2 regions of the Streptomyces sp. NPDC107500 genome follow, and region 2 is predicted to be linked to the other one. Evidence: riboswitches for the same ligand, from Rfam matches in the RefSeq annotation. Region 2 holds a riboswitch; the other holds the start of a gene.
The links. A riboswitch is a leader RNA that binds a small molecule or an ion and turns the genes downstream of it on or off. The one in region 2 is predicted to bind thiamine pyrophosphate.
Positions count from the first base shown of each region.

Region 1: another riboswitch for thiamine pyrophosphate. It lies ahead of ACZ67M_RS36300 (thiamine ABC transporter substrate-binding protein); the one in region 2 lies ahead of thiO (glycine oxidase ThiO).

Region 1 is NZ_JBVJPF010000011.1:194,512-208,928, forward strand. Features, by position in the region: gene repSA (replication initiator protein RepSA) at 1-425, opposite strand, end outside; gene ACZ67M_RS36230 (hypothetical protein) at 418-603, opposite strand; gene ACZ67M_RS36235 (GGDEF domain-containing protein) at 689-1,240, opposite strand; gene ACZ67M_RS36240 (SpdD-like protein) at 1,329-1,652, opposite strand; gene ACZ67M_RS36245 (hypothetical protein) at 1,665-1,820, opposite strand; gene ACZ67M_RS36250 (mobile element transfer protein) at 1,833-2,024, opposite strand; gene ACZ67M_RS36255 (hypothetical protein) at 2,026-2,220, opposite strand; gene ACZ67M_RS36260 (DUF2637 domain-containing protein) at 2,239-2,895, opposite strand; gene ACZ67M_RS36265 (FtsK/SpoIIIE domain-containing protein) at 2,914-4,269, opposite strand; gene ACZ67M_RS36270 (SCO3933 family regulatory protein) at 4,273-4,626, opposite strand; gene ACZ67M_RS36275 (XRE family transcriptional regulator) at 4,784-5,515, shown strand; gene ACZ67M_RS36280 (NUDIX hydrolase) at 5,544-6,014, shown strand; gene ACZ67M_RS36285 (HD domain-containing protein) at 6,002-6,562, opposite strand; gene ACZ67M_RS36290 (hypothetical protein) at 7,309-7,827, opposite strand; gene rlmN (dual-specificity RNA methyltransferase RlmN) at 8,349-9,455, shown strand; TPP riboswitch at 9,497-9,602, shown strand; gene ACZ67M_RS36300 (thiamine ABC transporter substrate-binding protein) at 9,681-10,766, shown strand; gene ACZ67M_RS36305 (ABC transporter permease) at 10,742-12,424, shown strand; gene ACZ67M_RS36310 (ABC transporter ATP-binding protein) at 12,456-13,475, shown strand; gene ACZ67M_RS36315 (LAETG motif-containing sortase-dependent surface protein) at 13,573-14,283, opposite strand.
Region 2 is NZ_JBVJPF010000001.1:1,028,545-1,042,961, forward strand. Features, by position in the region: gene pknB (Stk1 family PASTA domain-containing Ser/Thr kinase) at 1-1,600, opposite strand, end outside; gene ACZ67M_RS04550 (thiazole synthase) at 1,750-2,547, opposite strand; gene thiS (sulfur carrier protein ThiS) at 2,551-2,751, opposite strand; gene thiO (glycine oxidase ThiO) at 2,748-3,929, opposite strand; TPP riboswitch at 3,990-4,101, opposite strand; gene ACZ67M_RS04565 (avidin-fold protein) at 4,154-4,504, shown strand; gene ACZ67M_RS04570 (NAD(P)/FAD-dependent oxidoreductase) at 4,537-5,808, shown strand; gene ACZ67M_RS04575 (Rv2175c family DNA-binding protein) at 5,866-6,231, shown strand; gene thiE (thiamine phosphate synthase) at 6,348-7,007, shown strand; gene metF (methylenetetrahydrofolate reductase [NAD(P)H]) at 7,114-8,037, shown strand; gene ACZ67M_RS04590 (SCO2102 family sporulation regulator) at 8,094-9,083, shown strand; gene ACZ67M_RS04595 (phytoene desaturase family protein) at 9,131-10,630, opposite strand; gene ACZ67M_RS04600 (TetR/AcrR family transcriptional regulator) at 11,078-11,707, opposite strand; gene ACZ67M_RS04605 (SAV_6107 family HEPN domain-containing protein) at 11,892-12,440, shown strand; gene ACZ67M_RS04610 (methyltransferase) at 12,593-13,396, shown strand; gene ACZ67M_RS04615 (spore wall synthesis complex protein) at 13,675-14,073, shown strand; gene ACZ67M_RS04620 (transglutaminase TgpA family protein) at 14,207-14,417, opposite strand, start outside.

The DNA.
Region 1 (14,417 bases), on a different contig from region 2:
CAGCGGCAGACGCCATGGTCGGGCCGGTTGTGCACGCGGCCGAAGGACGGGGCGGTGAGTGTGGCGAAGACGCGGGGGTGATCGCGGACGGTGGCGGGGATGTCGCGGCGGTTGTCACCGGCCAGGCCCGCGCGGATGAGGTGGTAGGTGTCGCCCGCGTAGGTCCAGGCGCAGGATGGGCAGCGCGATGCCCGCCGGTTGCCGCAGGCGACGCGGAGTCGCCCGCCCGGCTCACCCTCGGTGGAGTAGTGGTGGAGGGTCTGGCCGGTGGTCTTGTCCTTGGTCAGGGTCCAGCCAGTCAGGTGGATTGGGTCGGCGCAGCCGCCGGTGCGGCGGATCTGTTCTTCCCAGCGGTGGTAGTCGACGGCCGAAGCCACCCTCAGCAGGTCGCCAAGGGTGGCCGGGTCGAGCAGCGTCTCAGGCACCAGCACCCTCCCGGACGATGCGGGCGGGAACGGTGCCGGTGCCGTGGCAGGTCGGGCAGTGCGCCGTGATGGTGCGCAGGTGACCGCGCGGGTCGCGGCCGCCGAGGGTGACGGCGACGGAGGCGAAGCCGTCGCAGTGCGGGCAGATACGTCGTGCGGGCGGGGTGTGCTGGGCCATGATGGGGGTTCCTTTCGATTGCGGTTGGAAGGAACGGCCCCGGGTGGCGGCGTGCTTGGCGGCTTGTGCGCCACCCGGTGGCCGGTCAGTGAGAGAGGCGCGAGCCCCGGCGGCCACGGCCCTTGGCCGCGTACATGGCCGTATCGGCGGCGGCGAGTGCATCGGTCAGCAGCGGCACCGGCAGCTCGGCGAGACGGCAGATTCCGACCGACGCGGCCAGCGGCAGCGATACGCCGTTGTAGGGCAGCGGCCGGTGCAGGTCGGTGATCAGCGCGTCGAGGTCGGCGGCGGCCAGGTCATGGACGACGGCGACGAACTCATCCCCGCCCAGGCGTCCGGCGGTGCCGTGGCGTCCGCACCAGGCGCGGAGTCGGTCGGCGGTGGCGACGAGGGCGGCGTCCCCGGCGGCGTGGCCGTGGGTGTCGTTGAGGGTCTTGAAGTGGTCGAGGTCGACTAGGAGCACGGCGGCGGCCGGGTGCCGGCGGATGCAGTGTTCGGCGCGGGCGGTCCATCCGGCGCGCGTGTGCAGACCGGTCAGCGGGTCGCGGCGGGCGGAGGCGAGCCGGTGGGCGAGGACGCTCCCATGCACGGCCCAGCCCAGTAACGGCACCAGGGCGGCGGCGATCTGCAGATCCATGATGTTCCCCTTGGCGATGGCGGTTGGCGGAGCGTGGTCCCGGAAGGCGGCGGCGTGCTGGCGGCTTGTGCGTCGCCTCCGGGACCGGTCAGCGGCGGTGTTGCGAGGCGAGCAGCGAGCGCAGGACGACGGCGCAGACGGCGACCGAGGCGGCGGTGATGGCGACCGCCAGGAGCATGGAGACCAGGACGGCGCCGATGACCAGGACCATGGCGGTGCCGCCGCCGACCAGGGCGAGCGCGGTGCTGGGGGTGAGCTGGACCGTGGGCCGGGAGGGAACCGGGGCCGGGGCGGCGGGGGCCGGCGGCGTGGGCGGGGTGCCGGGGGTGATGGTGGTCGGCTCGACGACGACCGCGGGCGGGATCACGGTGCCGGTGGGCTGGGGCATGGTCGGGAGCTTGGGCCGGAACATCAGGGGATCTCCTTACTTGACGGCGGTGCCGATGACCGGGGCGAGGGCGCTGTCAGCGAGGAGGAACCCGCCGAGGAGAAGCACGCCGATGAGCCACCAGGGCGGGCGGATGAGCTTGACGCCGAGGACTCCAACGCAGAGCAGGGCGAACCAGAGCGGGACATCCATGACTGTGGCCTCCTAGCGGACCTTGCAGCGGTGGGTGCGGGCGGCGAGCTGTGCGGCGGACTGGCTGGAGTAGTCGGCGGACCAGCCGCAGCCGTCTGAGCTGCATACGGCGGCGTGCTTGGTGTGGCCATTGCGGTCACGGTGGGTGCCGATCTGTACCGGGCCGATCCGCATCACGGAGTGGAAGAAGTCGCGGGCGGGCATGTCAGTCGGTCTCCGTTCGGGTCAGGTTCGGGTCGGGGAAGGCGGCGCGGATACCGGCGGCGGTGGCCGTGTCGGCGGTGAGTCGGGCAGCTTCCTCGGCGAGGAGGTGGGCGAGGAACGGCCGGTTGGTGGCGGCCATCTCGCGGGCAGCGTCGAGGTGGTCGGCGGCAGTCAGGTCGGCCGGGTTCACGAGCATGAGGTGTCTCCCTTCGGGTCAGCCGAGCTGGGCGGCGATGGCGTCAGCCAGGTTCGGCGGGACGCCGAGGCGGGCGCGCAGGGTGTCGGTGTCGATCCGGGCACCGGTCCGCTCCTCGTGGTCGGCGGCGACCTTGCGGGCGTGGTCCACCAGCGCGGCCGGGACCGGAACGGCCGGCGGTGCCGGGGCCGGATCGGCGGCCGGGAGGGCGGGGGTGTCGTCGACGGGCGCCACCGGTTCCGGACCCGGCTCAGCGGTAGCGACCGGCTCGGACTCCATCTCGGGCGTGGGCTCCGGGTCCGGGGCGTGACCTGCGGGTGAGTGGGCGAGGAGGGTGCCGCCCATGAAGGCCAGGGCGGGCCAGGCGGCGACGAGGATGCGCAGCCAGGCCGGAACGTCGCCCAGGTCGAGGAGTCCGGCGGTGGCGACGTTGGCGCCGAGCGAGGCGACCAGGGCGATCAGGAACCAGCACCAGGCCAGCCGGGATGGCCCGTCCGAGCGCAGCCGACGCCAGGCGGCGACCAACAGTAGGTCCACCGAGACTGGGTAGGCCCATGCCTTCCAGCCGTCCTGTCCGGCAGCGGCAGCCAGGTCGTGCAGGTGGGCAAAGGACAGGGCACCGGCGATGACCGCCTGGACCAGGACGGCGTCCACGCGCAGCGACGAACGGGGCATGACGAACCTCCGGGAAGGTCAGGCGGCGGCTGGCGCCGACTCCACGGCCGGGGCCGGAACCGGGGCAAGGGGACCGAGGGCAGGGCGGAACGGCGCGAGGACGGGCAGGTCCGGAGTCAGGTCGGCGTGCCGGTTGCAGGTGTTGACGGCCTGGCGCAGCGAGGTGTGCGGCGCGCGGATGCGGGCCCAGCCGCCGGTCGAGTCGCCTGTGATGGCGACGCCGGGGGTGTCGGTGGGGATCTGGATCGCGGCCAGGACGGCGTCCGGGGCGATGTCGCCGAGGGCCATGTTCGCCGAGGATTCGTCGTTGACGCGGTGGGCGGTGCGGCCGGTGAGCTGGGCGCGAAGCATGGTGATGCCCTTGCCGAGTTCGGAGCCGAAGCGCTGCCCGCAGATCTCCAGATAGATGCCGGCCGCGCGGCCGAGCTGGGCGAGACGGGCCAGGGCGGTGATGATCCGGTCCCGCCGCTTCTCCTCCTCCTTGGTGGCAAAGAGGGCGAGTTCGGCCACCTCGTCGACCAGGACCACGATCGGCACCGGCCGCAGGTCCTCGGGCAGGTCCCAGATATCTGCGGCGATCTCCGCATCGGGCACGTCCGCGGTGATCCGCTGTTCGGCCCGGATGAGCTGATACACGTCCTGCATAAGCGACACGAGGGCGTCGAGGAGTTCGGCGGCGGTGTCGGGGTTGTCGGCGAGCGCGGAAAACCGGCGGGCCAGCGGGAACAGCTCAACGCCTTGCTTGCAGTCGATGCCCACCAGGGCGACCCGTTGCGGCGCGAGCGCGGCCACGAGGTTGCGCTGATAGACGGACTTGCCGGACTCCGTGGCACCGAGGGTGAGGGCATGCGGCACGGTGCGGTAGTCGCGATAGTGGACGGCTCCGTCCTCGCGCAGGGCGACCGGGACCCGCATCGGCCGGGTGTCGACCAGGACGGGCATCTGCACGCGCTTGAGCACGTCATAGCCGGTCATACGAACCTCGACGACACCCGAGCGCAGTTCACGGGAGGTGACCCCGTACATGGCGAACGAGTGCCGCAGCCGGTCACACGAGGCCGCCACGTCGAAGGCGTCCTGACCGGGCCGAAGCTTCAACCGCAGCGTCAGGCCGGTACGGGTCACCCGGACCCGCAGGATGCGCGGGGCGCGCGGGCCGGGAACGGGCCGGTTGGTCATCCGGGCCAGCGTCAGACGCCAGCGGGGAGCCGGGACGGTGAGGCCGCAAGCATCCATGACCGAGCCGTAGCGGACCAGGACCCGCAGCGTGGCGAGGGCAACCCCAAAGGTCAGCCAGTACCAGGCGGGACGCCGCCACCGCAGGAGACCCGCAGCGGCGACGGCCAGCACCAGGGCGACGATCAGCCACGTCATGGCTCAGGCCGCCTTCGAGGCCGAGCCCGCAGCGGCCAGCGAGGTGACCGCGACCGCGCGGAAGGCGATCCCGTGCCGCTTCTGGCCGTTGAACTCGTTCTCCCACGGCGAGGCGACCAGGCCGGTCAGGACCACTGGGGTGCCCATGGCCAGGTCCTCGGAGACGCCGGACTGCGGAACGGTGAGCTTGAGGATCTCCACCTCGTCGGGCGTGGAGAACATGACCTCCACGACCATCAGGGTGGCACCGTCCTTGTCGAGGGCGATCTCACCGGTGCGGCGGTCCTTCACCTTGGGCTGCGGGGCCTTGGCGACCATCACGGTGGCGTTGGCGGTGTCCACCAAAATCTGACGCATCGTCTTGTCTCCTGTATCGGCGTGATGTTGACCGACATCCCGTCGGTGAGATCAGGAGACCTTGGGGGAGGGTGGACGCATCACCGTCCGTGTGGACGTTTGGGGACGTCTGAGCTACCGTCAAAACGTCCCTAGTGATCCCAGCGGAGGGCACGCCATGGCGAACGAGCGTCTGCGCGCGGCAATTTCGGCGAAGGGCGAGACGATCCAGTCCGTTGCCGAGCACGTCGGAGTGGATCCGAAGAGCGTCGAGCGGTGGATCACCACCGGCCGCACTCCGCACCGCGGGCACCGCTGGAAGGCGGCGAGCCTCCTCGGAGTCGATGAGGTCTACATCTGGCCGTCCGTGGAGAAGCAGGCGGAGAAGGCCAGCACGTCCGAGCTGATCACGTACTACCCGCACCGTGGCGCGGTGCCAGCTGCCCTCTGGTCATCCCTGATCGAGAAGGCGGCGGACCAGGTTGACATCCTCGTGTACGCCGGACTGTTCCTCTTCGACAGCAATCCGGACCTGCCCGACCAGCTGGCCGAGAAGGCGAAGGCCGGCGCCCAGGTCCGCATCCTGCTTGGAGACCCCGACTCCGGAGCGGTCCGCCAGCGCGGCGAAGAGGAGGGCATCGGCAACGACCTGGCCGCACGTGCCCGCATCACCCGGCGCTACCTCGAACCCGCCATGTCGACGCCCGGTGTTGAAGTCCGGCTGCACGACACGATCCTCTACAACTCGATCTACCGGTTCGACGAGGACGTTCTCGTGAACCCCCACGTCCTCGGAGCTCCCGCCGGCCAGAACCCGGTGATGCACTTCCGGTACCTCCCCGGAGCGCGGACCTTCCGGCACTACATGCGGAGCTTCGACTACGCATGGGAGCGGGGCCGGGAGGCGTAGTAAGCGCCGGACGTGCAACGCTGAACACATGGCCCGTGTTGACTACTTCAACGATCCCAATGCCCCGAAGGCGAACAGCCTCGTCCCCTCCGTGACCGCCGTGGCACGCAACGAGGCCGGAGAGGTCTTGCTGATCCACAAGACCGACAACGACCTCTGGGCCTTGCCCGGTGGCGGCGTCGACCTGGGCGAGTCGGCCCCAGACGCAGCCGTGCGCGAGACGAAAGAAGAGACAGGCTTCGACGTGGAGGTGACCGGCCTCGTCGGCACCTACACCAACCCAGGCCACGTCATGGCGTACGACGACGGAGAAGTCCGCCAGCAGTTCTCGATCTGCTTCCAGGCCCGCATCACCGGCGGCGAGCTACGGACGAGCAGCGAGAGTAAGGAAGTGGCATTCGTCGACCCGAGCAAGCTGGACGAGCTGAACATCCATCCTTCGATGCGCATGCGGATCGAGCACGGCCTGGCCGAGCGGGCGGAGCCCTACATCGGCTGATGCGCCATGCGGTCGCGAGTCCGCTCGACAGCGCCCCGGAGATACGGCCGTGCCTTGCTGATCGCGTTGTGAACCTCGCTGCCGGGCTCGTAGCGGACCAGGATCTCGTCAATCCGGGTGTCGAAGTCGAAGGACTGGCCGGCGGGGCCGGTCGTCATGTCAGCGAAGATCAAGGCGTCGAGGACCGGCGAGTCTTCCCGCTCATAGACGGCCAGCTCCGCCGAGAGCCCGCGCTGCTCTGCCTCATACACGGCCCCGGAGTGATGAGCGACCAGCCTCACCAGGCGCGCCGGCGCACCCAGCGATTCGAGGTACCGGGCACCGTCGAGCGGATGGAACCCGGTGTCCCGCGGCTCGGGGGCGTAGCCGATGTCATGCAGCCACGCGGCAGCAACGAGGAGATCCCGGTCCACCTCGGACACAGCCGCGGAAGCCTCACGAGCCCGAGAGGCCACGGCCTGAGTGTGCAGCCAGCGGTTCCCGAGCGGAGGGAGCAGGGACTCGGCGAGTTCGGCCGCTCCCTGGGGCGTGTCCAGTGCAGAAGGCATGCATGGAACGGTAGCCGAGGCGAGCCGAGAGCCGACAGGCCACGATCGGGGCGGTTGCCGATCATGGGTGCGGTAAGACTTTCTCTACGTTCATCAAGAGCCCGCGCACGGCGCGGGCGCGCGCCGCCTCTGCGGCGCGGCCTGCCTCCTGTCTGCGCCCCGGCTGGCCGCGCCCGGCGGCGCGCTCGGCGGCTGCGGGCATGAAGTGGGAGACACCCTATGTGGCTGGGGCGGTCGGCTCCGCGGCTTTAGGCAGCCACTTTGGGGCGAGCCTCTAAGATCTTGGCCCCAACGTCGTGCTTTAACGGGCAGGTCCACAGACTGCCCGACTCGCCATCAGCTTACGGGGCCAAGATCACTCGCCCCAAAGCAGCTCCAGCCCAAAGCCGCTCCACCGACCTCAGAATGGACGGTCCAGATCGTCGATCAAAGAATCGATCACTTCATCCGAATTCCGGGATCGGTTGGCAACTAGATCGAAAAGTTCAGCGATCTTGTGGTCGATTTGGTCGGCGCCGCTAGTTCGTACTTCGTCAACGATTTGACCCTGTTCCCCTCGAATGATCAAAATGAAGGGGGGGAGTCCGTCGCCGTCCCTATTTTGGATCTCCACGGTCCCTCGCGTGAGGGAAAGTGAATAGATGTCATGCGCGGCGGGACGCTCCGGGTAATTGCTCGTCCATTCAACTCGATGGTTAATGGTCGCACGGTGTAGTGCTTCCACTAGATGTAGGATCTTTGCAGGGCTAGCTCCCACTTCCGTTTCCTCCCGCTTGCATACCGTAAGTAGATGCCATTGCGCCAAGCCCACTAGTAACTTTGCTCATCGCCTGCCTGGCGTTCTTGGTTGCCAATACGACGTTTGGTGAGTCCTCGTCGATCAAGCGCGCCTTAGCTGATGCTGCGGCTGAAATTGACGCCTGCAGCAAGGTGATCATTTCGCGTTGAGTAGGTTCATCTTCGTCTAGAAAGCCCCGTACTTGGCCAGCTTGCCAGCGCCAAGTGGAAAGCCATGCGATGGTCAGGTCCAGCGAGCGATCCCTAACTGAGCGCTCGAACTGATCCTCAATGCGATGGAGCTGCGGAATAAGGACCAGGAGCGAAGCTCTGCTGATGCCCTCTCGAACCCCCTCGGCGGCTATTCTTGCAGACTCGGCAGCGCTTTTTGCCTTGTAGGTCTGAAAGATGGTGATGCCGAAACCTAATCCTGCGAGAGGAATTGCAGTCCAGGTAGACGCGGCATCGACTATGGAATAGAAAGACATGCCTTCGCGTCCCCATCGACTGGTGCACCGCTGCGACAGGCGAATCTTAGCGCACAGGGTGCGAGGCAGACCTCTGTGAGCGCGTACCGGCCTACCGCCGGGAAGTCGCGAGATGCTTCTGGACTGGGCTGCTAGCTGTGACGATTTAGATGAGCAAGCCGCCCGTAGCGGCCTGCTTTGCCTGTCTGCTAGAGGTTGCAGTGGGCACTCCCGGCCTCCAGCAGCCAGTGGTCAAGGGTCGCGAGGTGGTCGAAGTGCCAACGGCAGACGACCCCGAAGATTTGCGGACTCTCGGCGCAAGCAAGTGGTGTACCAGTGCAAGGCAGAGTCCACAACCGCGTTGCTTCAGGATGAAGACGTGACGTGCAGCGCAGCGCAGGAGCGATGGCGGCCGCTCAGCTCCTGGGCCGTCCCTGGGCCGTCCGAGGTCGACCAACGCCGACAGTCGGCACCCACGGGTGACCACCCCCACCCCGCACTGGCCTGGGCCCCCGGAGTCGATCTGCGACACTGGTACAGCCATGCCTAAGCCCGGAGAACTCACATTCGTCGCCCCCCGCGGAGCCAAGAAGCCGCCGCGGCACCTTGCCGACCTCACGCCCGCCGAGCGTAAAGAGGCCGTCGTCGCCGTCGGCGAGAAGGCCTTTCGTGCGAAGCAGCTCTCGCAGCACTACTTCGCGCGGTACGCGCACGACCCCGAGCAGTGGACCGACATCCCCGCCGGTTCGCGGGAGGGGCTCCGTGAGGCGCTGCTGCCCGAGCTGATGACCGTCGTCCGGCATCTGTCGACCGACCAGGGCACCACCCGCAAGACGCTCTGGAAGCTGTTCGACGGGACGCTCGTCGAGTCGGTGCTCATGCGCTACCCGGACCGGGTGACGATGTGCATCAGCTCCCAGGCCGGCTGCGGCATGAACTGCCCGTTCTGCGCCACGGGACAGGCCGGCCTGGACCGGAACCTGTCGACGGCCGAGATCGTGCACCAGATCGTGGACGGGATGCGGGCGCTCAGGGACGGCGAGGTCCCCGGAGGTCCGGCCCGGCTCAGCAACATCGTGTTCATGGGCATGGGCGAGCCCCTGGCCAACTACAACCGGGTCGTCGGCTCCATCCGCCGGCTCACCGACCCGGAGCCGGACGGGCTGGGGCTCTCCCAGCGCGGCATCACGGTCTCCACGGTCGGTCTCGTCCCGGCGATCAACCGCTTCACCGGCGAGGGCTTCAAGTGCCGCCTCGCCATCTCGCTGCACGCCCCCGACGACGAGCTGCGCGACACCCTCGTCCCCGTCAACACGCGCTGGAAGGTGCGTGAGGTGCTGGACGCCGGGTTCGAGTACGCCGCGAAGTCCGGGCGCCGGCTCTCCATCGAGTACGCGCTGATCCGGGACATCAACGACCAGGCGTGGCGGGGCGACCGCCTCGGGCGGCTGCTCAAGGGCCGGCCGGTGCACGTCAACCTCATCCCGCTCAACCCCACGCCCGGCTCGAAGTGGACCGCGTCGCGGCCCGAGGACGAGAAGGCGTTCGTGGAGGCGATCGCGGCGCACGGTGTGCCGGTGACGATCCGGGACACCCGTGGCCAGGAGATCGACGGGGCGTGTGGTCAGCTCGCCGCGAGCGAGCGGTAACCTGACCGGCGTCAGTACATCGCCACAGTAACCACATCTTCATATTCCGACAGGGGAGCGCCACAGCGCTGAGAGTGCGGCACCGGCCGCAGACCCTCCGAACCTGGCCCAGGTCATTCTGGGTAGGGAGATCGGTCACCACTCGAGCTGTTGCGCCCTGCCCGGGACCCTCGCCAGGGGCCGCGGGCGGGGCCGCGTCTTCTCCTGGTCACCCAGGAGGAATCAGTGAGCATCACCAAGAAGGTCACCGTCCTGGCCGTCGGTCTCGGCATGGCCGGCGGCCTGGCCGCGTGCGGGTCGTCGTCCGACGAAGGGCAGGGCTCCGGCGACTCCAAGACCGTGACCCTGGTCAGCCATGACTCGTGGGCCGCTTCGAAGGAGGTCATCGCCGCCTTCGAGAAGAGCTCCGGCTACAAGGTCAAGGTCCTGGAGGACGGCGACGCCGGGCAGGCCGTCAACAAGGCCGTCCTCACCAAGGACAACCCGCAGGGCGACGTCTTCTTCGGCGTCGACAACACCCTGCTCTCCCGCGCCCTCGACAACGGGCTGTTCCAGCCGTACGAGGCGAAGGGCTCCGACCTGGTCCTGCCCGAGTACCAAGCCGACCGGGACAAGCACCGGGTCACGCCCGTCGACACCGGCGACGTCTGCGTCAACTACGACAAGGCGTACTTCAGCAAGCGCGGTCTCACCCCGCCCAAGTCCCTCGACGACCTGGTCAAGCCGGAGTACAAGGACCTGCTCGTCACCGAGAACGCCGGCAGCTCCTCGCCCGGACTCGGCTTCCTGCTCGGCACCGCTGCCAAGTACGGCGACGAGGGCTGGGAGGGCTACTGGAAGAAGCTCAAGGCGAACGGCGTCAAGGTCGTCGACAGCTGGGAGCAGGCGTACAACGAGGAGTTCTCCGGCTCGGCCGGGGGCAAGAAGGCCAAGGGCGACCGTCCGCTCGTCGTCTCCTACGCCTCCTCCCCGCCCGCCGAGGTGATCTACGCCGACCCGCAACCGTCCACCGCGCCCACGGGCGTCGCCGACGGCACCTGCTTCCGCCAGGTCGAGTACGCGGGCCTGCTGAGCAACGCCAAGAACTCCGAGGGCGGCAAGGCACTCCTCGACTTCCTCATCGGCAAGCAGTTCCAGGACGACATGCCGCTGAACATGTTCGTGTACCCGGTGCGGGAGGGCGCGCGGATCCCCGAGGCGTTCGTGAAGTACGGGCCGCAGGCCAAGGACCCGCAGACCATGGACCCGGCGAAGATCGCCGACAATCGCGACCAGTGGGTCAAGTCGTGGACCTCGCTCGTACTGAAGTAGGCAAGGGAGCCCCCACGGCTCGGAACCCGCGCGGGAGCGCGGCGCGGCTCGCCCTGATGGCCGCGCCCGTCGCGTTCTTCGCGGTGTTCTTCGCCTATCCCGTCGCCGCGATCGTCGCGCGCGGCCTGGAGGTCGACGGCGCCTGGCAGTTCGGCCGGATCGGGGACGTGCTCGCCCAGTCCGACGTGCGGCACGTGCTGTGGTTCACGACCTGGCAGGCGCTGGCATCCACCGCGCTCACCCTGCTGATCGCACTGCCCGGCGCCTACGTCTTCGCCCGCTTCGACTTCCCCGGCAAGCAGGTGCTGCGGGCGGTGGTGACCGTGCCGTTCGTGCTGCCGACGGTCGTCGTGGGGACGGCGTTCCTGGCCCTGGTGGGGCGCGGCGGGCTGCTCGACGAGCTGTGGGGCGTACGGCTGGACACCACCGTGTGGGCCATCCTGCTCGCGCACGTCTTCTTCAACTACGCCGTCGTAGTGCGCACCGTGGGCGGCCTGTGGGCGCAGCTCGACCCGCGGCAGGAGGAGGCGGCGCGGATGCTCGGCGCCTCCCGCGCGCGGGCCTGGCGGCAGGTCACGCTGCCCGCGCTCGCTCCCGCGGTGGCGGCCGCCGCGCTGATGGTGTTCCTGTTCACCTTCACCTCCTTCGGCGTCGTGCAGATCCTCGGCGGACCCGCCTTCTCCACCCTGGAGGTGGAGATCTACCGGCAGACGTCCCAGATCTTCGACCTGTCCACGGCGGCCGTGCTGACGCTGATCCAGTTCGCGGCGGTCGCCGCGGTCCTCGCCGTGCACGCCTGGACGGTGCGGCGGCGGGAGAGCGCCCTGCGGCTGGTGGACGCCGCCACGACCGCGCGCAGGCCCCGGGGCACGGGCCAGTGGGCGCTGCTGGCGGGCGTCCTGGCCACCGTCGCGCTGCTGCTGGTGCTGCCGCTCGCCGTGCTGGTCCAGCGGTCGCTCGGCGCACCAGGCTTCGGCTACTACCGGGCGCTGACCAGTGCCGACGGCGGCACCTTCCTGGTCCCGCCGATCGAGGCCATCGGCAACTCCCTCCAGTACGCCGTCGCCGCCACCGCCATCGCCGTGGTGATCGGCGGTCTCGCCGCCGCCGCGCTCACCCGGCGGGACGCCGGCCGGTTCGTGCGGGGCTTCGACGCGCTGCTGATGCTGCCGCTCGGGGTGTCCGCCGTGACCGTCGGTTTCGGGTTCCTGATCGCGCTGGACGAACCGCCGCTGGACCTGCGCTCCTCCTGGATCCTGGTGCCGCTCGCCCAGGCGCTGGTCGGTGTCCCCTTCGTCGTACGGACCATGCTGCCCGTACTGCGGGCGGTGGACGGTCGGCTGCGGGAAGCGGCGGCAGTGCTCGGGGCGTCGCCCTGGCGGGTGTGGCGGGAGGTGGACCTGCCGATGGTGCGGCGGGCGCTGCTGGTCGCCGCCGGGTTCGCCTTCGCCGTGTCCCTCGGGGAGTTCGGCGCCACCGTGTTCATCGCGCGGCCCGACAACCCGACGCTGCCGGTCGCCGTGGCGCGGCTGCTGGGCAGGCCCGGGGACATGAACTACGGCCAGGCCATGGCCCTTTCGACGATTCTGATGCTGGTGTGCGCCGTGGCGCTGGTGGTGCTGGAGCGGCTGCGCACCGACCGGAGCGGGGAGTTCTAGAGATGCGACTGGTTGTGCGGGTGATCCAGGGATGCTGCTGAGCCTTGAGGGTGCGACCGTCCGCTTCGGCGGGCGGGCCGTGCTGGACGCCGTCGGCCTGGAGGTCGCCGAGCACGAGGTGGTGTGCGTGCTCGGGCCCAGCGGCAGCGGCAAGTCGACGCTGCTGCGCGCGGTGGCCGGGCTCCAGCCGCTGGACGCCGGGCGGGTGACGCTCGACGGCCGGGACCAGTCCGGGGTGCCCGCGCACCGGCGCGAGCTGGGCCTGATGTTCCAGGACCACCAGCTGTTCCCGCAGCGGGACGTGGCCGGAAACATCGCCTTCGGGCCCCGGATGCGGGGCGCGTCCCGCACCGAACAGCGGGACCGGGTGGAGCAGTTGCTGGAACTGGTCGGACTGCCGGGCGCCGGACGCCGGTCGGTCGCCGCGCTCTCGGGCGGCGAGCAGCAGCGGGTGGCCCTCGCCCGGGCGCTCGCGCCCCGGCCCCGGCTGCTGATGCTGGACGAGCCGCTCGGTCAGCTCGACCGCTCGCTGCGGGAGCGCCTCGTGGTCGAACTACGGCAGCTGTTCGGCCGGTTGGGCACCACGGTGCTCGCCGTCACCCACGACCAGGGCGAGGCGTTCGCGCTCGCCGACCGGGTCGTGGTGATGCGGGACGGGCGGATCGCCCAGTCGGGGACGCCGCTGGACGTGTGGCAGCGGCCGGCCGACGCCTTCGTGGCCCGTTTCCTCGGCTTCGACAACGTGGTGGAGGCGACCGTCGCCGGGCAGGTCGCGGACACGCCGTGGGGCAAGGTCCCGGTTCCCGAGGACGCCCTCCAGGGGACGCGGACGGTGCTCGTGCGGCCGGCCGGGGTCCGGATCGTCGCCGCCGACGCGGGCCTGCGGTGCACGGTCGCGGCCCGCACCTTCCGGGGCACCCATGTCGCCGTGCGCCTCCAGCCGGAGGACGCGCCGCCCCTGGAGGCGGCGTGCGCGCTGCGGGCGGCACCGGAGGTCGGGGACGCGGTCGGAGTGGAGTTTGAGGCGGCGGAGGTCGTCGTGCTCGGCTGAGCGCGGGCCCGCGGCGGGCGGTGCCCCCCTGGACATGACGGTGGCCCGCCCCCGAACCGGGGACGGGCCACCGCCGCTGTCCATCTGTGGGCGGGCGTCAGCGGGTGCTGTTCGCTCCGCGACGGCGCAGGCCGAAGAAGACGGCACCGCCACCGACGACGACCAGGGCCGCCGCGATGCCGGCGATCATGCCGGTGTTGGAGTTGGCGCCGGTCTCGGCGAGGTTGGAGTCACCGGCCGCCGGGGACGGGGCGTTGCTGGGCGCGGCCGCCGGAGCGGTGCTCTCGTCCTCCGTCGGCGCGGGCGCCGAGGTGGACGGCTCGGGGGCCGGGCTCTCCGTCTCGTCGGACGGGGTGGAGGAGCTCTCCGACGGGCTCGGGCTCGGAGTGTCCTCGGTCTTGCAGGGGGTCGACGGGGTCTTGAGGTTGGGCTTGATGTCCTCGTCGACGTAGGGGTCGGCCTTGACGTGGATGCGGTACTCGGCGTTCGGCTTCCAGTCCGCGGCGAAGGTGATGGTGCTGCCCTCGCGCGAACCCTTGACCGTCTGCTCGCCGACCTTCTCGGCGTCGGCACCGTTGTTCTGCAGGTAGACGGTGACGACGGCGGGCACGCCGGCGGGGTCCACGTCGGTGACGGTGATGACACCCTTGTCGCCTTCGCACTTGGCGGCGGCGGAGAACTCGCCGATGTTGCAGGCGAGGGCGTTGCCCGCGGCGCCGACGGCCAAGGCCGCCGAGGCGGCGACGACGCCGAGGGCGCGGACGCTACGGCGTGATGCCGTGCGGCTGATTATGGACAGGACTGCCACGATTGTCCTTTACGGGAGCACAGATGGGGGGTGGGCAGGGTGCCGACGCCCGATGACACGGCATCAGCACACCCATGAGCCTCACTGGTTTATAAGCGGTGCATAAGCAGTGTCAACGCATATGCCAGCCAAGC
Region 2 (14,417 bases):
GTTGGCTCCGCGCGTCCTCCAGGCCGACGCCCGCGACGTCCGGGACGTCCACCGGGCTGCCCTTGCTGACCACGAGCGCGACCGCCGAGCCGCCGCGCACCGTGGTGCCCGAGGCGGGCTTGGTGGAGATCACGAAGCCCTTGGGCACCTCGTCGCTGAACGCGCGGGTCACCATGCCCGGCTCCAGCCCCTCGTCCTTGAGCAGGGTGCGGGCCCGGTCCAGCCTGTAGCCCTCCAGGTCCGGCAGCTTCACGGTGTCGGGGCCGTCGGAGACCGTGAAGGAGACGGAGTCGTTCTTGCGGATCCGGGAGCCCACGCCGGGGTCGGTGCTGATGATCCGGCCGCGGTCCACGGTGTCGCTGTGCGCGTGCCGCACCTTGCCGACGTCCAGCCCGGTGTCCTCCAGCCGGTCGCGGGCCTCCGCCTCGGTCTTCGAGAGCAGCGGCGGCACCTTCGTGAACTGGCCGGAATTGATGTACCAGATGCCGGTGCCCAGGCCGAGTACGAGCAGCACGGCCAGCACGATCGTCAGCGGGCCGCGCCGCACCCCCGGCCGGCGGCGCCGGGGCGGGTCCGGCGGGGGAGACGCCAGCCGGCTGGTGTGCTGCACGCCGTCGTCGGCGGCGCCGTACTCGTCCTCGTTGACCGGCAGCGGCCGGGGCACCGTGAGCGAGCGCGGAATGACGCTCGTACGGTCCTCGGCGTTGTCGTGTTCCGTGCCGAGCGCCTGCGGCGGCACCGCGTCCAGCTGCTCGGCGGTCAGCGCCGCGCGCGCCTCACGGGTCCGCGCGAGCAGCGCGACGGCGTCGTGCGGGCGGATCTCCGGGTTGCGCGAGGTGGCCGAGGCGACCAGCTCGTCCAGCTCGTACGCCATCCCCGGCACGGCGGAGGACGGCGGCGGCACGTCCTCGTGGAGGTGCTTGTAGAGCACCACCGCGGCCGAGTCCCCCTCGTGCGGCTTGCCGCCGGTCAGCATCTCGTAGAGCACCACGCCGCACGCGTACACGTCGACCCTGGGGTCGGCGGCCCCGTGCTCGACCTGCTCGGGCGCCAGGTAGGAGACGGTGCCGAGGACGGCGCCGGTGGTGCTGGTGACGGTGTCCACGGAGCGGACCAGGCCGAAGTCGGCGACCTTGACCCGGCCGTCGTCCCCGATCAGCACGTTCTCCGGCTTCATGTCCCGGTGCACGAAACCCGCCCGGTGCGCGGCGCCGAGCGCGGCCAGCACCGGCTCCAGGATGTCCAGCGCGGCACGCGGCCGGAGCGCACCGCGCTCGCGCAGCACGTCACGCACGGTGCAGCCCGGGATGTACTCCATGGCCAGGTAGACGTACGCCCCGTCGGCCCCCTGGTCGAAGACCTGGACGACGTTGGGGTGGTCGAGGCGGGCCACCGACTTGGCCTCGCGGATGAACCGCTCGACGAAGCCGGCGTCGGTCGCGAGCGCCGGATGCATCACCTTCAGCGCGAGCACGCGGTCCAGGCGGGTGTCCACGGCCCGGTAGACCGTGGCCATCCCGCCGACCGCGATCCGCGCCTCGACGCGGTACCGGCCGTCGAGCACCTGCCCGACGAGAGGGTCCTGAAGGGTCGTGTCCACGCAGGCGAGTGTACGAGCCACGACCGACACCCCGCGCTCGCCGCCCGCCGCCGGGGCGGTACTGAAGCGCACCTGTGACGGACGTGACACGCGCCGGGTCACGAACGGGCGGTGCGCGGGTGGGAGAGGACCCCCCGAGCAACGCAGGCTCACTGAAAAGCGGGCCGCTCCGGATCAAGCGCCGCCAAGCCCTCCGCGGGAGACGACGCCTCGGCGAAGTGCCGCCGCGGGATCCGTCCCGCAAGCCGCGCCAACCGCCCGGCCTCGACCCCCGCACGCATGGCGGAAGCCATCAGCACCGGCTCCTGCGCCCGCGTGACCGCGGAGGCCAGCATCACACCCGCACACCCCAGCTCCATCGCCAGCGCCACGTCCGACGCCGTACCGGCCCCCGCGTCCAGGATCACCGGCACCCCCGCGCGCTCCACGATCAGCTCGAAGTTGTGCGGGTTGCGGATCCCGAGCCCCGACCCGATCGGCGAACCGAGCGGCATGATCGCCGCACACCCCACGTCCTCCAGCTTCCGCGCGAGAACGGGGTCGTCGTTCGTGTACGGCAGCACCGTGAACCCGTCGTCGACCAGCGTCTCCGCCGCCTCCAGCAGCTCGATCGGGTCCGGCAGCAGCGTCCGCTCGTCGGCGATGACCTCCAGCTTGACCAGGTCCGTACCCAGCGCCTCGCGCGCGAGGCGGGCGGTGAGCACCGCCTCCCCGGCGGTGAAGCAGCCGGCCGTGTTGGGCAGCACGCGGATGCCGAGCTTCTCCAGCACCGACAGCACGGACCCGTGCACCGACGCGTTCACACGCCGCATCGCGACCGTGGTCAGCTCCGTCCCGGAGGCCACCAGCGCGCGCTCCAGCACGTCCAGGCTGGGCGCCCCGCCGGTACCCATGATCAGACGGGACGCGTACGACGTGCCGTCGAGGACGAAGGGATCGTCGGCCATGGTTCAGCCTCCTTGCACAGCGGTGAGGACCTCGACGCGGTCGCCGTCGGCCAGGGCGGTGGCAGACCACCGCGCGCGCGGGACCACGGTCTCGTTCAGGGCGGCGGCCACTCCGGACGGCGCGGTGGTGAGCGTGCCCACCAGGGCGTCCAGGGCCGTACCGGGAGCCACCTCGCGCGGCTCGCCGTTGACGGAGATGTTCATGCGGACTGCTCCGAGAGTGCGGGGGCGGCGTCGAAGCGCCGGGGGGTGAAGGGGCGGGCCTCGTCCGGCAGCTCCCCGGTGGTCAGGGCGTGCGCCATGGCGTCGCCGGTGACGGGGGTGAGCAGGACGCCGTTGCGGTGGTGGCCGGTGGCCAGCAGCAGCCCGTCGAGGCCGGTCGGCCCGAGCAGCGGGGCGTTGTCGGGGGAGGTGGGGCGCAGGCCCGCGCGGGTCTCCGTCAGGGGCAGCTCGGTGATGCCGGGGACCAGCTCGTGGGCGTCGCGCAGCAGCTCGTAGACGCCCCCCGCGGTCACCGTGGTGTCCCAGCCCATCTCCTCGCTGGTGGCGCCGACGACCAGCTCGCCGCTCTCCCGGGGCACCAGGTAGACGTGGTTGCCGCGCACCACCGCGCGCACCGTGCGGTTCAGCAGCGGCCCGTGGGTGCGCGGCATCGTCAGCCGCAGCACCTGCCCCTTCACCGGCCGCACCGGCGGAAGCACGGCGTCCGGTACGCCCGCGAGCCGTCCGCTCAGGCTGCCCCCGGCCAGCACCACCTGCCCGGCCTCCAGCGCGGTTCCGTCGGCGGTGGCGACCCCGGTGGCCCGCTCCCCGGGCCCGACGACGAGCCGGTCGGCCCACACCCGGTGGAAGACCACGCCCGCCCGTTCACACGCGGCCACGAGCGCGTGGGCGAGGCGCCGGGGATCGATCTGGTGGTCGCCGTCCACCCGCAGGCCCCCACGCACGCCCGGCGCGAGCATCGGCTCCAGGCGCCGGCACTCACGCCCCGACAGCCACTCGGACTCCAGGCCGGAGCGCTGCTGGAGCGCGTGCAGTTCGCGCAGGTGGGCCCGGTCGTCGGCGTCCAGCGCGACGGCGAGGGTGCCGCAGCGGCGGTAGCCCAGGTCATGGCCGGTGGCGTCGGTCAGCTCGGCCGCGAACTCCGGGTAGCGGCGGGCCGAGGCGAGGTTCAGCGAGAGCAGCGTCTGCTCGCCGTAGTGCAGCTCCGTGACGGCGGCCAGCATCCCGGCCGCCACCTGCGCCGCCCCGCCGCCGGGCTCGGGGTCGACGAGGGCCGTGACGAGCCCGCGCTGGGCGGCCCGCCAGGCGGTGACCAGACCGATGACGCCCCCGCCCACCACGAGGACGTCGGGCGTACGGGACGCGGTGGGTGACGGCACGGTGGGTGACGGCGCGGTGTGCGACGGCACGGTGTGTGACGAGCTGTGTGATGCGGACGGCATGGGCGTCCAGCCCCTCCCTTCGCCGGCATGACCCGGATCAGGTTCGTACGGTCGGAGGCCGCCAGCCTCCCTCTCAGCCCGGTGCGTCCGGGCTCCCGCGAGTGCTTTACGTTGGCCAGCCTAGCCCGCAGCGCCTCGCACTCGTAAGGGAGCCTCCGCCCGTGCCCCGTTCACTCGACGGTCTCGTCCTCGCCCCCGTCGCCGACCAGGCGCCCGGCCAGGTGGGCACCCGCACCCGGTTCAGCTACCACGAGCGGGACGGCGCCGTCTGGGCCGACTACGCGGGCGGCGACGTCGTCCGCGGCCACCTGGTGGGTACCCGCGCGGGGGACCGGCTCGACTTCCGGTACGTGCAGCTCAGGACGGACGGCAGCACGGCGTCGGGCCACTGCGTGTCGACCGTGGTGGAGCTGCCGGACGGCCGGGTGCGTCTGGAGGAGAGCTGGGAGTGGGAGTCGCGTCGCGGCCGCGGCACGAGCGTTGTGGAGCAGGTCACGGCGCACGACCGCTGACTGACAAATTGTCAGGTGGCTAAGGTGATCAGGTGAGCGAGCAGACGCGGGAGCGGGGAACGGAACCGGCGGCGGACGACGCCCGCCGCGTGGTCGTGGCGGGTGCCGGCATGGCGGGCGTGCAGACCGCCGTCGCCCTGCGGGAACAGGGCTTCATCGGCGCCCTGACACTGATCGGCGCCGAGCCCCACCAGCCCTACGACCGGCCTCCGCTGTCCAAGGCCGTCCTGCTCGGCACGGCCGAGGGCTCCGCCTTCGACGTCGACTTCGAGGCGCTAGGCATCACCCTGCGGCTCGGCTGCGAGGCCCTGGGCGTCCGCCCCGGCGAGCACCTCCTGGACACCTCCGAGGGCCCCGTGCCGTACGACGCCCTCGTCCTCGCGACCGGTGCCGAGCCGGTCCGGCTCCCCGGCACCGACGGCGTGCCGGGAGTGCACCTGCTGCGCACCCTGGACGACGCCGAGCGGCTGCGCCCCGTGCTCGCCCGCCGCCACGACATCGTCGTCGTCGGCGCCGGCTGGATCGGCGCCGAGTTCGCCACCGCCGCGCGTGAGGCGGGCTGCGCGGTGACCGTGGTGGAGGCCGCCGACCGGCCGCTCGCCGACGCGCTGCCCGCCGAGGTGGCCGCGCCGATGACCGCCTGGTACGCCGAGGCGGGCGCCGCGCTGCGCACGCACGCGCGCGTGGAGCGCGTCGAGCCCGGCGACCCGGGGGAGCCCCTCCGGGTCCTGCTCGACGACGGCACCCGGCTGCCCGCCGACGCGGTCGTCGTCGGCATCGGCGCCCGCCCCTCCACCGCGTGGCTCGCCGGCTCCGGGATCGCCCTCGGCACGCACGGCGAGGTCCTGGCCGACGACCTCCTGCGCACCTCGGCGCCGGACGTGCACGCGGTCGGCGACTGCGCCTCCTTCCCCTCCGCCCGCTATGGCGAGCGGCTGCTGGTGCACCACTGGGACAACGCCCTCCAGGGCCCGCGCACCGTCGCCGCCGACATCGTCGGCGCCCCCGCGGACGAGACCCCGGCGGCGTACGACCCGGTGCCGTATTTCTGGTCCGAGCAGTTCGGCCGCTTCGTCCAGTACGCCGGTCACCACACGGCCGGGGACACGGTCCTGTGGCGCGGGGACCGCACGGGCCCGGCCTGGACGGTCTGCTGGCTGCGCGAGAACCGGCTGGTGGCCCTGCTCGCGGTGGGCCGCCCCCGCGACCTGGCGCAGGGAAAGCGGCTGATCCAGGCGGGCACGACGATGGACCCGGTGCTGCTGGCCGACCCGGCGAGGCCGCTCAAGCGGGCGACGGCGTGACACCGGTCCGGACGGGTCCGGCTTCCTCCTGTCAGTGCCAGATGGCAGGCTGGAGACGTGACCGAGATTGACGCAAAGACCGATGCTCTCGTGCCTGCCTGGCTCACCGTTCCCGACATCGCCGAGATGCTCGGTGTCGAGGTGACCCGCGTACGCCAGCTGATCAAGGAAGGCCAGCTCATCGCCGTACGCCGGGGTGAGAACCGCGCGCTGCACATTCCGGCGGCCTTCATCGACGAGGACAAGGTCGTCAAGGGCCTGGTCGGGACCCTGACGCTGCTGCGGGACGACGGCTTCACGCCGGAGGAAATGCTGGAGTGGCTCTTCACCCCCGACCCGACCCTGCCGGGCACCCCGGCACAGGCGCTGAGTGAGAATCGCGGCACGGAGGTGAAGCGCCGCGCCCAGGCGCTCGCCGTCTGACCCGACCCACCGCCCGGCGTACGGGCCGCGCGGCCGTCACGGTCCGCGGCCCGTACGCCGCACGGCCGTGCGGCCCGCGCCGTCCACGCCATCCACCGACCCGGGGGGACACCCGCATGCCCGACACCGCTCCGACCACCGCCCGCGCCCGCCTCGCAGACGCCCGGCTCTACCTGTGCACGGACGCCCGCCGGAGCCAGGGCGACCTGCCCGAGTTCCTGGACGCCGTACTGGCCGGCGGTGTCGACATCGTGCAGCTGCGCGACAAGGGCATGGAGGCCGCCGAGGAGCTGGAGCACCTGGCGGTCCTCGCCGACGCCTGCGCCCGGCACGGCAAGCTCCTCGCGGTCAACGACCGCGCGGACGTCGCGCACGCCGCCCGCGCCGACGTGCTGCACCTCGGCCAGGGCGACCTCCCGGTGCCCGCCGCCCGCGCGATCCTCGGCGACGACGTCCTCGTCGGGCGCTCCACGCACGCCGAGTCCGAGGCCTCCGCGGCGGCCGTCCAGGACGGCGTGGACTACTTCTGCACCGGCCCGTGCTGGCCCACCCCCACCAAGCCCGGCCGTCACGCCCCCGGCCTCGACCTGGTCCGCCACACCGCGTCGCTGGGCACCGACCGCCCCTGGTTCGCCATCGGCGGCATCGACCTCGGCAACCTCGACGAGGTGCTGGAGGCGGGCGCCCGGCGGGTCGTCGTGGTCCGCGCGATCACCGCCGCCGAGGATCCGGGCGCGGCCGCGGCCGAGTTCGCGAAGCGGCTGCGGCAGGCGTAGGCGGATGCCGGAGGCATGTGTCCAAGGGGTGGACAACAAATCGACAATGCGGACAAATATCCCGCATCCGGTTGGGTGACCGCCGCCCCCTGGCTAACCTGCCCGTATGGCCCTCGGAACCGCAAGCACGAGGACTGACCGCGCCCGCACGGTGCGTGACATCCTCGCCACCGGCAAGACGACGTACTCGTTCGAGTTCTCGGCGCCGAAGACGCCCAAGGGCGAGAAGAACCTGTGGAGCGCGCTGCGCCGCGTGGAGGCGGTGGCCCCGGACTTCGTCTCCGTGACCTACGGCGCCGGCGGTTCCACGCGCGCGGGCACGGTCCGGGAGACCCAGCAGATCGTCGCCGACACCACGCTGACCCCCGTGGCCCACCTCACCGCCGTCGACCACTCCGTCGCCGAGCTGCGCAACATCATCGGCCAGTACGCCGACGCCGGGATCCGGAACATGCTGGCCGTGCGCGGCGACCCGCCCGGCGATCCGACGGCCGACTGGATCGCGCACCCGCAGGGACTGACCTACGCGGCCGAACTGGTCCGGCTCATCAAGGAGTCGGGCGACTTCTGCGTCGGTGTCGCGGCCTTCCCGGAGATGCATCCGCGCTCCGCCGACTGGGACGCGGACGTGAAGCACTTCGTGGACAAGTGCCGGGCCGGCGCCGACTACGCGATCACGCAGATGTTCTTCCAGTCCGAGTCCTACCTGAGGCTGCGCGACCGGGTCGCCGCGGCGGGCTGCGAGACCCCGGTCATCCCCGAGGTCATGCCGGTGACCAGTGTGAAGATGCTGGAGAGGTTGCCGAAGCTCAGCAACGCCTCGTTCCCGCCGGAGCTGAAAGAGCGGATCCTCACAGCCAAGGACGATCCGGCGGCTGTACGCTCCATTGGCATCGAGTTCGCCACGGAGTTCTGCGCGCGGCTGCTGGCCGAGGGAGTCCCCGGTCTGCACTTCATCACGCTGAACAACTCCACGGCGACGCTGGAGATCTACGAGAACCTGGGCCTGCACCACCCACCGCGGGCCTAGACCGGCCGCACATATTTACGACACACTGCGTAACGGCCACTGGGAGAGGGGCGTACATGGGCTGGACGGTCCTCTACATCGCGTTCGGCGTGGTCGCGCTGTGGTTGCTCGGTGAGGTGCTGCTTCAGTACAAGGCGCGGCTGCGCTGGCGGCTGCTCGCCTTCGGCGGCTTCGTCGGCGTGGTGGCCGGCGTGCTGATGTCCAACGTGCTCGTCATCGGACTGGGCGCCGCCGCCTTCGCGGTCGGCCAGACCTACGTCACGCTGTCGTTCCGCCGCGGCTTCGAGGCCGGCTGGGCGGTCAACGCCCCGGCGAGCCTCGTCGGCAAGCGCGGCCGTCCCGAACGCGGCCGCCAGGAGCCGACGCTGGAGGTCTCCGGTCTGGAACCGGCCGGCGCCGGCCAGGACCACCGGGACGGCTACGACGACCAGGCGGGCCACGCCCCGTCCCAGGACGGCCCGGCCTACGGTCACGACGACTACGACCGCGACGACGTCTTCACCCCGGCCCGGCCCGGCGCCCCCACGGCCGCCGAGACCACCGCCGTCTACGAGCCGCAGCCGATGCCGGACGACACCGGCTCCTACGGCGTCTACGCCGACTCCGGCTACGGCCACGACCAGCAGGCACCCGCCGCCGCACCGGGCGCCGACCAGTCCTACGCCTACGACTACTCGGGCTACGGGCAGCAGGGGTACGGCTACGACACCGGCGCCCAGCAGCAGTACGCCGCCTACTCCGACCCGTACATCGGCACCCACGCCTACGGCGGGGCGTCGTACGACACCGGCGGCTACGACACCACCGGGGCCCAGCAGTACGGCCAGCAGGGCTACGGGCAGGACCAGTACGCCACCGGCACGCACGGCGGCTACGGCGGCGAGACCCCGGCCGGCGGGGTGTGGGTGCCGCAGCAGCGCAGCACCGACGACCCCTACGGCGGCGAACTCCCCCCGGAGCAGCAGTACCCCTACCAGGACAACGGCCAGACCCAGGGCCAGGGCCAAGGACAGGGCCAGGGATACGACGAGCAGTACCGCTTCTGACGGCCCCTCCGGCGCCCGGTGACCGTCCCCGGTCGCTCACCGGGCCGTCACTGCGAGCCGCGGAACTCCGGCCCCTCCACCACGAGTCCGGCGACCAGCGCGCCCGACATGCCCGCGTGCGGGAGGCCCCCGCCGGGGTGCGACCAGCCGCCGACCGTGAACAGGCCCGCCACGCGCGTGCTGTTCGCGGCGTGCAGCAGCCGTCCGCCGGCCGCCGCCAGCGCCGGCACCGGAATCGCCCCGTCCGCCACGCCGGTGGCCGCGGCGATGTCGGCCGGGGTGCGCACCTCGCGCCACAGAAGGCGGTCGCGGAGCCCGGGTATCGCCCGCTCGGCGGCATCGACGAGGTGTTCGGCCGCGTCCTCGGCGTCCACTCCCTCGCCCGCGGGCACCACCGAACTGAGGGTGACCGCCTCGTGGTCCGCGTCCGGCACCAGCGCCGGGTCGTCGGGCCGCAGGACGGTGACGGTCGCCCGCGCGGGCATCCGCGGTTCCGGGCCGAACAGGGCGTCCAACTCGGCGTCCCCGTCCGGCGCGTGCACCACCGTCCGGTGTGCCGCGCCCTCCGTGCGCCCACCCCGCAACGCCAGATGCACCGTCAGCCGGCTCGCCCCGCCGCGCCGCGGGGGCACCTCGCCCGCACCCCGCACCGGCGACCCGCCGGACAGCCGGTCCAGCACGTCCGGCGCCACCCCGGCGACCACGAACTCGGCCTCCGCCAGGCCCCCTTCGGCCAGCTCCACGCCCGCCACCCGGCCGTCCTTCTCGACCACCGCGGTGACCTCGGTGCCGAAGCGGAACTCGACCCGGCGGGCCAGACACCGCTCGTACACGGCGCGCGCCAGCTCCCGCAGGCCGCCACCGCGCACGTACCACATCCCGAACGCGTACTCCATGTACGGCAGCACGGCGGTGTTCGCCGGGGCGGTCCGGGGATCCAGGCCGTACGCCAGCGCGTGGCTGCCCAGGAGGGCGGCGAGCCGGGCGTCCCGCAGCTCCCAGGCGCCCACCTCGGCGAGCGTGCCGGCGCGGCGGGTGCGCAGCAGCCGCTTGTGCGGGACCGACGGGTAGGGGTCGCGTTCGGCCAGCACCTCCCAGTTCGGCCACAGGGGCTCCTCCAGGAGCGGGCGGCGCGTCCGGTCCCAGGCCTCGCGGGCCCGCACGAGGAAGTCGCTCCAGCGCCGCCCGGCCGTCGGACCGAGAGCCGCGTCCAGGGCCTCGACCACGCCCGCCCGGGAGGCGTTCGGCAGCGCGACCTCCGTGCCGTCCGCGAACACGTGCCGTGACGACGGGTCGACCTGGACCAGCTCGACGCGGTCCTCCAGCGCCTCCTTGCCGGTCTTGACGAACAGATCGCGCCAGACCGCGGGCAGCGGCAGCAGACCGGGGCCGGTGTCGAAGGAGAACCCGTCCCGCTCGAAGCGGCCGAGGGCCCCGCCGTACGTCCCCGTCCGCTCGTACACCACCACCCGGTGGCCCGCGACGGCCAGCCGGGCGGCCGCCGCCATCGCGCCCATCCCGGCGCCGATCACCGCAATCCGTGCCATGCCAGGGACTTTATCCGCCGCCGCCGGCAGTCCTCCTCCGGCCTGCTCCCGCTTCGTCCGAGTACCGCGACGGACGCCCGGGTGACCAGTCGGCTGGACGCTGCCGTGAGCCGGGGTGCGCAGGACTGAGTACGCGTACCTAGCCGCGTAGATGAGTACGCGCGCGGATGGGCCCCGACCTGCGGGAACGAGAGAGTGGAGGCACGGAGAGGGGCGCGGCTCCGGTACCGGCGACACGGGGTGCCGGAACGGAGCCGGGCCCGCGATCCGCTCCTTCCGCCGGCCGCGGTCGGCGGGAGCGAGGCACGGGGGAACCCGGGGGAACGACCGACCACGGGGGTTCCGTACGGGGGGACGCAGGGGGAGCACGAGAAGGCGCCGGTCCGACGGCGGCCCGCGGGGGACGCGGCCACCACGGGCCGGCGTTCTTCGTGTGCGGGCGGCGGCTCAGGGGCGGCCGCTCACCCGCCCCTGGAGCAGCCGCGACAGCGCGGCGTGCACGTCGTCCAGGGAGCGCTCCGGCTGGAAGGACTGCCAGTCCAGCGCGGCCACCAGCACCATGCCCACCAGCGCCGCGGCGGTCAGCGGCACGTCGATGCCGTCGCTGAACTCCCCGCTCGCCACGCCCTCGCGCAGCACGCCCTCCACCACCGCCACGGCCTCCTGCCGGACCACCAGCAGAGTCGACTGCCAGGCCCGGTTGGTGCGCCACAGCTCGGCCACGTACAGCTGGGTGAAGGCCGGGTAGCGGTCGATGAACACGAGCCCCGCGCGGATCATCGCGTCCAGGGCGTCGACCCGGCCGCGGCCCTCCCGCGCGGTGCGCTCCGCGGCCTCCCGCAGCGAGGCGGTGAGCAGTCCGACGCCGTGCCGCAGCAGCTCCTCGAAGAGGACGGCCTTGCTGGCGAAGTTGTAGTAGACCGTGCCCTTCGCGACGCCGGCCCGCTCGGCGATCTCGTCCACGGTGGTGGCGGAGAAACCCTGCTCGGCGATGAGGGTGACGGCCGCCTCGTACAGCTTCTGCCGGGTGGCCTCGCGACGGCTGCTGCCCGGCGCGGCGGTGCTGCTGCTTTCCATGGTCCGGATTCTCCCAGCACCGCTCGCGCCGCGGTCACCGCAGGGCCCGCCCACCGGCCCAACCGAACTGTCGCTCGAATCAAAAGTCCAGGTCAGAACGGATTGTCAGTGCCATACCTCACGATGGGCACATACGGCACCTCCTGCCAGGACGTGCCGTCCAGGAGACGACAGGAGGATCGTCATGGCCCACTCGTCCGCAGCCGCCTCCCGGCGGCGCCGCGCAGCCGGCCCTGCACCCTCACTGACCGGCCCGGCGAGCGACGTGCACCCGGTGCTCCGCCGGGCGACCGCCCCGCCCGCCGCCCTCGACCTGCTCGCCCAGGCCCGCGCCGGCCTGGAGGAGGCCACCACCCTCGCGACGCCGAACGAGCGCTACGCGACGGCCCACCTCGCCGCCCTGCGCACCGCGGCCGCGGTCCTCGCCGCGCGGGGCCGCCCGGAGACCACCCCGCGGGGCCGCGCCCGCATCCGCAGCGCCTGGGAGGTGCTCCCCGAGATCGCGCCCGAGCTGTCCGACTGGAGCGCCCTGTTCGCCGCGGGCGCCCGGCGCCGGGCCCGGGCCGAGGCGGGCATCCAGGGTGCGGCGGGCCGCCGGGACGCCGACGACCTGATACGCGACGTGGCGATGTTCCTGCGCCTCGTGGAGCGGATGCTGGTCCTCCAGCCGGTGCTGCCCCAGCCCCGCTCCGACACGGACCAGCCGGATCCCGACCTGCCGGACACGGGGTGAGCGGCGCGGGGCGCCGGGCGCCACCTTGCGGGCGCGGCGGAGGCAATAGGGTGGGAGGCGCCTGAAGCCTCCCCCTTCCCACGCGGGCGGGGGCGGCAGCCCGTTCGCTCCGCCCGAGTCCGAGGCGGTGCCGCGCCGAGGAGTCGACTGCCGTGCCGGACCCGAGCCCGAACCCCGCGTCGCCGCGCTCCGAGCCCTCGCGCTCCCGGGCGGCCCTGCGCACCGCCGTGGTCTGGGACGTCCTCCAGGACGCCCTGGACCGCCGGGTGAAGGCCACGGGCCGCCAAGCGCTGGACGTCCTCGACACCGGCGGCGGCAGCGGCAACTTCGCGGTGCCGGTGGCCCGCCTCGGCCACCGCGTCACCGTCGTCGACCCCAGCCCCAACGCCCTGTTCGCCCTGGAGCGCCGTGCCGCCGAGGCCGACGTCGCCGACCGCGTGCGAGGCGTCCAGGGGGACGCCCACGGCCTCTTCGACGTGGTCGAGCGCGGCGGCTACGACGTGGTGCTGTGCCACGGCGTCCTGGAGTACGTGGACGACCCCGCCGAGGGCGTCCGCAACGCGGTCGCCGCCCTGCGCGCCGAGGGCGTCCTCAGCCTGCTCGCCGCGGGCCTGGGCGGCGCCGTGCTCGCGCGCGCCCTCGCCGGGCACTTCACGGAGGCCCGGCAGGCCCTCGACGACCCGAACGGCCGCTGGGGCACGGGTGACCCCGTGCCGCGCCGGTTCACCGCCGAACAGCTCACCGGGCTGGTCGAGGCCGCGGGGCTGCGGATCGGGGCCGTGCACGGTGTACGGGTCTTCGCCGACCTCGTTCCCGGCGTGCTGGTGGACACCGAGCCCGGCGCCATGGACGCCCTGTTGAAGCTGGAGGCCGCGGCGGCCGAACTCGCCGCCTTCCATTCTGTGGCCACGCAGCTTCATGTGCTCGGTGAGACCGCGGGGACCGACGAGACCTGAGCGACCGGGTGGGGTACGCCGCTGATCAGGGGCGCGACTGCACATGGAGTACGCCACAGGCCCCCCGAACGGGGGCCACTCGCCGTATGATCGAGGGAGACGGCCCGGCATGACGGGTCGGCCGCTGGGGAATGGGAACTTCAGCGAGCCGGCACGGCCATGACGGAGTCCGGTTGGCCAATTGGCGCAGAGGGGCGGGTTTCACGGGGGCGATTCCCTGCCTATCCTGAAGGGACCCCCCCGGGTCGCCCCGGCGACTGCACGATGAGGAGGACTCCGTGCCGCTCTCGGAGCACGAGCAGCGCATGCTCGAGCAAATGGAGCGAGCGCTGTACGCCGAAGATCCCAAGTTCGCGACAGCGCTCGAGGGAAGCGGGCTGCGTACGTACACCCGGCGACGGGTCTACCAGGCGGTCGCGGGCTTCCTCGTAGGTATTGCGCTCCTCATGGCCGGTATGGTCGCCCAGCAGGTGTGGCTCAGCGTGGTGGGCTTCCTGGTCATGCTGGGTTGCGCGGTGCTCGCCGTGACCGGCTGGCGCAAGGCCCCCAAGCCGGGCGAGCAGCCGGCTGCCGGACCACAGACCGCGGGCCGCCAGCAACGCCAGAAACGCTCGATGATGGACCGCATCGACGAGCGCTGGCAGCGCCGCAGGGATGAGCAGCAGGGCGGCCAGTAGCGCGTCCGGGCAACCGCTCACCAGGACATTCGCGTGAGGGGGTGACCACCGACCGGGTGGTCACCCCCTCACGTGTCCCCGCGTGCGGCCGGCGGTCTCCCCGCACGGCCCGCGCCGCCCCGGCGCCTCTCCCTCAGCCCTGCTGTCCCGTCGTCTTCCGCAGCGCCGGCCGCGCCGCAGCGGCCCGCCGTTTCAGAGCCGTCCACCGGTCCGAGAGCGCCCAGGCCACCCGTACGGCCGAACGCGGGGCGATCCGTGCGCGCAGCCGCGTGCGGCGGCCGACCGCCGCCCGCAGACCGGCCGTCGCGAGCCGGACGTCCTCGGCGAGCCCCGCCGTCAGGCGC